Regions from separate parts of the Acuticoccus sp. I52.16.1 genome, predicted to be linked through region 2. Evidence: riboswitches for the same ligand, from Rfam matches in the RefSeq annotation. Region 2 holds a riboswitch; the other holds the start of a gene.
The links. A riboswitch is a leader RNA that binds a small molecule or an ion and turns the genes downstream of it on or off. The one in region 2 is predicted to bind glycine.

Region 1 (4,383 bases), 2.0 Mb from region 2:
CCGGGTCGAAGGCGATCGAGCCCCAGTCGTTGCCGCCATTGTAGCCGGGGTACTGAATCCACGGCTTGTCGGCCGAGGGCGGGGTGTAGAAGCCCTCGTAGTTCGACAGGCGGAACTGGATCCGGCACCAGAGCTGGTCGATCGGCGAGAAGCCCCACATGTCCTTCTCTTCCAGCGGGTCCTTGCGCAGCGTGTGCCACTCGGATGTCGGCTGCGTCTGGGACAGAGTGTCCGGCTCCAGCTCGCCGGTGGACGGCACGGCGATCTCGCCGACCGGGGTCAGCGGCTCGCCCGTCTCGCGGTTCAGGATATAGATGTCGCCCTGCTTGGAGGGCAGGATCACCGCCGGCACCGTGTCACCACCTTCGCCGGGGTAGTCGATCAGCGTCACCTGGCTGCCGAGGTCGTAGTCCCACACGTCCTTGTGCACGGTCTGGAAGGACCACGCCGGCTCGCCGGTGGTCACGTCGATCGCGACGAGCGAGGTGGACCACTTGTTCTCCGCTTCGGAGCGGTTGGAGGCCCAGTAGTCGACCGCCGAGTTACCGAGCGGCAGATATACGAGCCCGAGCGCTTCGTCCGCCGTCGCGGTGGTCCACATGTTGGGCGTGCCGCGGGTGTAGGTCTCGCCCTCGGGCGGGCCGTCCTTCATCTCCTCGGGCGCGGCGAGGTCCCAGGCCCAGGCGAGTTCGCCCGTCACCGCATCGTAGCCGCGGATGACGCCGGACGGGGCGTCCTCGGCCTGCCCGTCCTTCACCTGCGCGCCGGTGACGGCGATGCCGCGCACGATGGCCGGCGGGGCGGTCACGGCGTACCAGCCGGGCACCTTGTCGCCAATGCCGTCCCACAGGTCGACCTGGCCGTTCTCTCCGAAATCGGCGCACAGCTCGCCGGTCGCGCTGTCGACGGCGATCAGGCGGGCGTCGAGCGTGCCTTCGACGACGCGCGTCTTGCAGGGCGCATCCTCCGGCAGCTCCGGCGCGGTGTAGACGGCGACGCCGCGGCAGCTGGCACCATAGGGGATCGCCTCGTTCGCCACCTCGGGGTCGTAGCGCCAGTTCTCTTCGCCGGTGGCGGCGTCGATCGAGATGAGGATGTTCTTCGCCGAGCACATCAAGAGGGCGTCGCCGACCTTCACCGGCGTGTTCTCGGGCGAATATTTGTCGGACGCCGAGCCCTCCGGCAGGTCGCCGGTGTGGAACACCCAGGCGCGCTCCAGATCGCCGACGTTCTCCGGCGTGATCTGTCCGAGCGGCGAGTAGCGCTGCGCATTCGGCCCGCCGCCCCAGAACGGCCAGTCGGCGCCGGCTTCGGGCTGCGGCTGCGGCTCGCGCGCGGTGGTTTGGGTGGCGACCGGCGCGGCCTCGGTCGGGGCGGCAGCGGCATCGTCGGGCGCGGCATCGCGGGGCGCCGCCTCGGTCTGAGCCGGGGTGGACTGCGGCGTCGACGGCTGCACGGTCGCGGCGGGCTCGGTGGTGTCCTGCGCGAGGGCAGGGGCGGTGAGGGCGCTCGTCACCAACAGCGTTGCGGCGAGCCGGGCGGACATGGAAATGTGCATCACAGAGCACCTTCGCGCGTGCGGCGGCCGAGGAGCGGCAGGAAGAGAAGCAGGATGACGAGGAGCACCGTCGGTGCGACCAGGCGCGGCACCTGCGCCCACCAGTCGGTCCCCACCTCCCAGAAGGCCCAGGCGACGGTGCCGGCCCAGACGAGCAGGTAGAGCCAGATGGCGGCCATGCTGCGCTGCGCCAGGAGGATGGCGACGATGATCAGGCCGAGCCCGGCGATGCCGTAATACCAGCTGCCGCCCAGCGTGATGAGCCAGGCGCCGAGGCCGGCGAGCGGCAGGCCGAGCAAGGCGACGAAGACGGCGAGGATACTCGTCGCCCAGTGGCCGCGGTGCGGCGGAGAATGCGGTTGGGATGCGTGCGCCACGGAGAACCCCTTCGTGCGTGGATCGGGATGGCGGTCGGTGCTGGGGGGTCGGGGTAGGTCCTGGCCCCGCGGCCGAGACGCCGTGGGTCTAACGGGCCAACGCGGTCGGCGCGCAATCGTTCACTCGTAGATGAATTACAAGGACGAAATTCCGGGGCACGGCCCGCGCTGCGCCCCGGTCCGCCGTCGTCGTCACGGACCATGCGGCGCCTGGGCCGTCGCCACGGAAAGGCCGGGCCTGTCCCGTCGGGGCGCGTTGCGCAAATTTGCGGCAAGTCAAGTTTTCGGTTGCGCGAGATCTTGCGAAATTCGCCGAAATGGCCTACCTCAGCAGTATTCAGACGGCACCGGGAGAAGAGGGGGTCCGCCCCCTCGCCGAAGGAGCAACCGCCCCGGAAACTCTCAGGTCCCAGGACCGGTGTCGTCTCAACACTCCGGAAAGCGGCCCGCACACCGGGTCCACCGTAGGAGAAAGCCCGCCACCGGTGGGCGAAGCTCTCAGGTTCCAAGCACGGAGGGGGCAACGCGGCAGACGCCGCCCGTGCGTGGAGCTATCTCGATGACCCATGTCGCCATCATCGGCGCCGGTGTGACCGGCTTGACCACCGCCTATGCCCTCCTCGACCGCGGGTTCGAGGTCACCGTCTTCGACCGCAACCGCTACGCCGCGATGGAGACGAGCTTCGCCAACGGCGGCCAGCTCTCCGCCTCCAACGCCGAGACGTGGACCCAGTGGGGCACGGTCCTCAAGGGCCTGAAGTGGATGCTGCAGGCCGATGCGCCGCTGCTGGTCAACCCGCGCCCTACCCTCCACAAGATGCAGTGGATGGCCAAGTTCCTCGCCAACATCCCGAACTATCGTGCCAACACGGTCGAGACCGTGCGCCTCGCCATCGCCGCCCGCGCCGTCCTCTACGAGATGGCCGAGCGCGAAGGCATCGACTTCGACCTCGAGCATCGCGGCATCCTGCACTTCTACTCCACCATGAAGGACATGCAGCACGCCCGTGAGGTGAACGGCCTCCTCGCCGAGGGCGGCCTCGAGCGGCGCGAGCTGTCGCCGGCCGAGGTCCGCGCCGTCGAGCCGGCCCTGCGCGGCGATTTCGCCGGCGGCTTCTTCACCGAGAGCGATGCGTCGGGCGACATCCACAAGTTCACCATGGGCCTCGCCCGCGCCTGCGTGCGCCGCGGCGCGACCCTGCGCATGGGCACCACGGTCGACACCGTCGCCGCCGTCGAGGGCGGCGTGCGCATCGCCGCCGACGGGATCGAGGAACGCTTCGACGGCGTGGTCGTCGCCGCCGGCGTCAAGAGCCGCGACGTCGCCCGTCAGCTCGGCGACACGGTCGATATCTACCCGGTGAAGGGTTACTCGATCACGGTGGAGCTGAAGGACGAGCTGTCCCGCGCCGCCGCGCCCTGGGTGAGCCTGCTGGACGACCGCGCCAAGATCGTGTCGAGCCGCCTGGGCGAGGATCGCCTGCGCATCGCCGGCACCGCCGAGTTCAACGGCGCCAACCTCGACATTCGCGCCGACCGCATCCGTCCGCTGGTCGCGTGGGCGGAGAAGTACTTCCCCGCGCTCTCCACCGAGCATGCGGTGCCGTGGGCGGGCCTGCGGCCGATGATGCCCTCGATGCTGCCCCGTGTCGGCCGTGGCAAGCACGCCGGCGTCTTCTACAACACCGGCCACGGCCACCTGGGCTGGACCCTGTCCGCCGCCACGGCCGAGCTGGTCGCCGACCGTGTGGAGGACGAACTGGCGCCGCAGCGCCCGGTGGTGCGGCCCGCCTTCGCGCTCGCCGCCTGATCCCGCGCCGCTTCGTTCTGCGAGACGTGCCCGGCCGGCCTACATCGCCGCGCCGGGCGCTGGACCGAGGCTGCCGAACAGAGCGACCTCGCCGTCCAGCCGCACACAGGTGAGGTTGTTGGTGTAGAAGGCGCCGGTGTCGATGCACAGGCGCCCCTCGCTCTCGATCGGTTTCACGTCCGCGTAGTGGCCGTGGACCACCAGCTTGTCGGCCCGCCATGTCGCGCCCGGATGCTCGGGATCGCCCCACAACATCACCGCCTCGTCCTGCAATTCCAGGTCCACCCCGGGCTCCAGATCGGCGTGGACGAAGACGACGTCGCCGGAGGTGTGGTAGTTGACGAGCTTGTCGCGCAGGAGCGCGACGTGCGGCCCCATCGCCTCCGCGAGGTCGGCCGCCAGCGCGGTCAGCTCCTCCGGTCCCGGCCTTCGCGGTGCGGCCAGCCCGTAGGACGCGAGCGTCTGAATCCCGCCGAACTGCAGCCAGTTGGCGCCCTTCACCGGATCGTTGACGAAGCCGAGCATGGCGGCCTCGTGGTTGCCGCGCAGCGCGATGGCGCCGCCGTCGACCAGCGCGGCGACACGGTCCAGCACCGTGCGACTGTCGGCCCCACGGTCGACATAATCGCCCAGGAGAA
Region 2 (4,383 bases):
GGTCTGAAACTCGAACAGGACCTGGAGCGTGCCCTGGCTGATCTCGGCCTGATAGGGCGTGTAGGAGGTCAGGAACTCGGACCGCTGGATGAGGTGGTCCACCGTCGCCGGCACGTGGTGGCGGTAGGCGCCCGCGCCCAGGAAGAAGGGGCCGTCGCCCGCCGCGTGGTTCTTGCGCGCCATCGCCGACAGCGCCCGCTCCACCGCGATCTCGGATTGTCCCGCGGGCAGGTTCATCGGCTCGGTGAAGAGCTTGCCGGCGGGCACGTCGACGAACAGGTCGTCGATCGCGCCGACGCCGATCTTCTTCAGCATCAGCGCCCGGTCGTCAGCCGTCAGCGGATGGTAACGCATCGTTACTCCTCAGAGGTCATGAGTTGCACCGCACGCGAGATGCGGTCCAGGTTGTGGAATTCGACCAGCTCGACGATCTGCAAGTCGCGAACGGTCAGAAACATGGCGGTCCGAATGGCGACCTTCACACCCGTCGCCCGCTCGATCCCGTAGGCCGTGGTGCTCGCGGCGACGTTGTCCCCGTCGGTGACCACCGCCGAGAGATCCTCCCGCTCGTCGATGGCCCAGGTCTCGTCCACGCGTGCGAACCACAGGCGCACCCCGGCGTGCCCCTCGTAGATGCCGCAGCTGGGGTCCTGCGCCCCGCGAGTGTGCACCTCGACCCGCACGTCCGGCGCGACGTAGGTCAGCGCCTTGTCGTAGTCCCGCTCCCGGTAGGCGGTGAAGCAGGCGAAGAATACGTTGCTGGGAGACACGATCCGTCCACTCATCGGACCATGCGCTCCAGCGGGTCGTAGCGGGCGAGCGGGGGCTCGCCGAAGGCGATCGTCGGCAGACTGTCGGGTTTGAAACGCACGCCGACGAGTTCGTCCGGGGCGAAGAAGCGCCGCTCGGTGACGATCGCATCCGGATCGCGCCAGGCGGGGTCGATGCTCCCGCCGGTCACCCGCGCACGGAAGAACAGCTCCACCTGGTGGAAGCCCGTCTGCGGATTGTGGAACTCGTTGACGAGGGCGAGCCCGCCGACCTCGACGGTGAGGCCGGTCTCCTCGTGGACCTCGCGCCTCAGGTTGGTGGTGAGGTCGGTCCCCGCCTCGACGCCGCCGCCGGGGGCGCACCAGAGGTCGCTCTGCCCGTCGGGATACGCGTTGACGAGGAGGAGGCGGCCCTCCTCGACGACGAGCGCGCGGACGGCGAGGCGGGGTGAACTCACGATATCGTCTTCAGATACTCGTCGTAGCCGGCCTGATCCATGAGGTCGGAGAGGTCCACGCCCTCGGCCTTGAACTTCACGAACCAGCCGTCCGACTCCGGTGCCTCGTTGACGAGCTCGGGCTTCTCGTCGAGCGCGGCGTTGACCTCGACGACCTCGCCGTCGACCGGGGCGTAGACGTCGGACGCGGCCTTGACGCTTTCGACCACGGCGAAGGCGTCGCCCTTGGCCAGCGTCTTGCCGACGTCGGGCAGCTCGACGAAAGTGATGTCGCCGAGTTGCTCCTGGGCGTGGTCGGAGATGCCCACGGTGAGGACACCGTCGGTGTCTTCGATCCACTCGTGGTCCTTGGTGAAGCGCTTCATCTTACGTCTTTCGTTTGGCTCGCGATGGCACGAAGGGGAGCGGGGCGACGGTCACCGGGACCGACTTCCCGCGCACGATTGCGGCAAGCTCCGTGCCGATTTCGGCGTGCTGGCCGGCGACGAAGCCCATGGCGATCGGTGCGCCCACGGTGGGGCCGACGCCGCCCGAGGTGACGAGGCCGACGTCCCGGCCGTCGAGCTGCAGCACGGCGCCCGCGCGAGCCGGCACGCGGCCGCCGACGGCAAGACCCACGCGCTTGCGGTTCGGTCCGTCCGCCAGCTCGGCCAGGATGCGCTCTTGGCCGAGAAAGCCGCCCTCCTCGCGCCGCCGCTTGGGCATGACGAAGCCGAGGTCGGCCTCCACCGGGCTGATCTCCTCCGACAGGTCCTGCCCGTAGAGGCACAGCCCCGCCTCCAGGCGCAGCGTGTCGCGCGCGCCGAGGCCGACCGGCGCCACGCGCGCGTCCTCGCAAAGCGTCGTCCAGGCGGTGGCGGCGACCGCGTTCGGCACGGAGATCTCGAACCCGTCCTCGCCGGTATAGCCGCAGCGCGAGATCATCGCGTCGGCGCCGAAGGCGGTGCCGTAGGCGGCGGTCATGAAGGTGAGCGCGGACAGGTCGACGTCGACGTGCGGCGCCAGCGCCGCCTCCGCCGCGGGGCCCTGGATGGCGATCAGCGCGCGGTCCAGCGGGGTGACGGTGACCTTGGCGTCGGCGTGGGCGGCGAAGTGGGTGGCGACCGCCTCACGCCGCGCGCCGTTGACGACGACGCGCAGGTGGTCGCCCATGTTGGTGATGATGAGATCGTCGACCACGCCGCCGGCCTCGTTGGTGAGCACGCTGTAGCGCGCGGCTCCCTCCTTCAGCCCGGTGATGTTGGACGGGGTCAGGCGCTCCAGCCACGCGGCGGCCGCGCCCGGCTCGCTCTCGTCGAGGCGGAGCTGGCCCATGTGGGACACGTCGAACAGGCCAGCACCCTCGCGGCAGGCGGTATGCTCGGCCATGATTCCGCTATATTGCAGCGGCATCAGGTAACCCGCGAACGGGACCATGCGGGCGCCGGCCGCCTTGTGGACCTCCACCAGCGGGGTGTGCTTCAGCGCATCGGTCGGAACTTCGGCCAAACCATTCTCCTAGCCCATGACAAAGGTCGCCCGGCGATTGCCGAACTCTCGAGCCCTTCTGTCATGGCACCTGAGAGATTTCCCGCCGGGCCTCGCGGCCGAGACGGCTACTCCTTCGGTGGACGGCTGCCGCCGCCGCTTTCCAGAATGTCTTTGACGCGCGGTCCTTTTGCCTGAGAGTTTCCGGGCCGTTGCTCCTTCGGCGCCGCAACCGTTCGTCGGGTTGCGGTCTCTCCCGCGCGCTGTGCCAACAATGATTGCCCGGGCGCGAAAGTCAAGGTGAGCGCCCCTGTCACCCCCGACCAAGGTGGTGACGCACGCCCGCCGCTACTGCGCGGCGAGCGAGGCCGCTTCGGTGTCGGCGCCCAACAACCGGCGACGTGCGGCGGCGTATTCACGGGCCAGACGGTCGACCAGCGCGGCGGCCGGCAGGACCGCGTCGACCGCGCCGATCCCCTGCCCCGAACCCCAGATCTGCGACCACGACTTGGGCTTGGACGAGCCGGAGCCGAAGTTCATCGCCGACGGATCGCTGGTGGGCAGGTTGTCCGGATCCATCCCGGCGGCCGCCACGGACGGCTTCAGATAATTGCCCCAGACGCCGGTGAAGAGATCCGAATAGACGATGTCGTCCGCCCCGCCGGCGACGATCATCGCCTTGTAGGCCTCGACCGCGTTGGCCTCTTCGGTGGCAATGAAGGCCGAGCCGATGTAGGCCGCGTCCGCGCCCATTGCCTCGGCCGACAAGACGGCGTCGCCGCGGGCGATCGCGCCCGAGAGCACCAGCGGCCCGTCGAACCACCGGCGGATCTCCTGGACGAGCGCGAACGGCGAGAGCGTGCCGGCATGCCCGCCTGCGCCGGCGGCGACGGCGACGAGACCGTCCGCCCCCTTCTCGATCGCCTTCCTGGCGAAGCGGTCGTTGATGACGTCGTGCAGCACGCTGGCGCCGACCGAGTGCGCCGCCTCGTTCACCTCCACCCGCGCACCGAGCGAGGTGATCCACACCGGCACTTTCCACTTCACGCAGATCTCGATGTCGCGCTCCAGGCGCTTGTTGGTGCGGTGGACGATCTGGTTGACCGCGAAGGGCGCCGCCGGCCGGTCGGGATTGGCCTGGTTGTAGCGATCCAGCTCCTCGGTGATGCGCTTCAGCCAGGCCTCCAGCATGATCGGCTCGCCGTCCGTCTCGCGCGCATTGAGCGCGGGGAAGGAGCCGATGATGCCGGCCTTGCACTGTGCCAGCACGAGGTCCGGATTGGAGATGATGAAGAGCGGCGACCCCACGACGGGGATCCGCAGCGACTTGATCGTTTCGCGCAATGACACGGGCGTCTCGCTCCTGTTTTCCCCGATACTCGACCGTTCCAGGCTCCGGGACAAGACCCGTGCCGTAGCACTTATCCGGCGGTCACCCTCTTCAGGCGTCGAACTCGAACCGCCCGTTGGTCAGGACGGTCACCTCGCGTGCCGGCACCCGGGCGGTGTAGTTCGCCACCCCCGGCGCCACGACCCACATATCGACCGCGATCGCCTCGCCGGGGAAGACCGGCGAGGAGAAGCGGCCGTCCTGTCCGCGCACGCGCGCCGGGTCGTTGTCGCACAGGGTCAGAAGCAGCGCGCGGCAGGCGATGCCGAAGGTCGCCATGCCGTGCAGGATGGGCCGG

Region 1: another riboswitch for glycine. It lies ahead of MRB58_RS09790 (D-amino acid dehydrogenase); the one in region 2 lies ahead of gcvT (glycine cleavage system aminomethyltransferase GcvT).

Annotation. Positions count from the first base shown of each region.
Region 1 is NZ_CP094828.1:2,172,416-2,176,798, reverse strand. It holds gene MRB58_RS09800 (pyrroloquinoline quinone-dependent dehydrogenase) at 1-1,558, opposite strand, end outside; gene MRB58_RS09795 (hypothetical protein) at 1,558-1,935, opposite strand; glycine riboswitch at 2,274-2,363, shown strand; gene MRB58_RS09790 (D-amino acid dehydrogenase) at 2,495-3,745, shown strand; gene MRB58_RS09785 (metallophosphoesterase family protein) at 3,785-4,383, opposite strand, start outside.
Region 2 is NZ_CP094828.1:159,415-163,797, forward strand. It holds gene gcvPA (aminomethyl-transferring glycine dehydrogenase subunit GcvPA) at 1-354, opposite strand, end outside; gene MRB58_RS00725 (nuclear transport factor 2 family protein) at 357-785, opposite strand; gene MRB58_RS00730 (NUDIX hydrolase) at 782-1,228, opposite strand; gene gcvH (glycine cleavage system protein GcvH) at 1,225-1,593, opposite strand; gene gcvT (glycine cleavage system aminomethyltransferase GcvT) at 1,595-2,716, opposite strand; glycine riboswitch at 2,771-2,866, opposite strand; glycine riboswitch at 2,868-2,964, opposite strand; gene MRB58_RS00745 (nitronate monooxygenase family protein) at 3,044-4,045, opposite strand; gene MRB58_RS00750 (MaoC/PaaZ C-terminal domain-containing protein) at 4,137-4,383, opposite strand, start outside.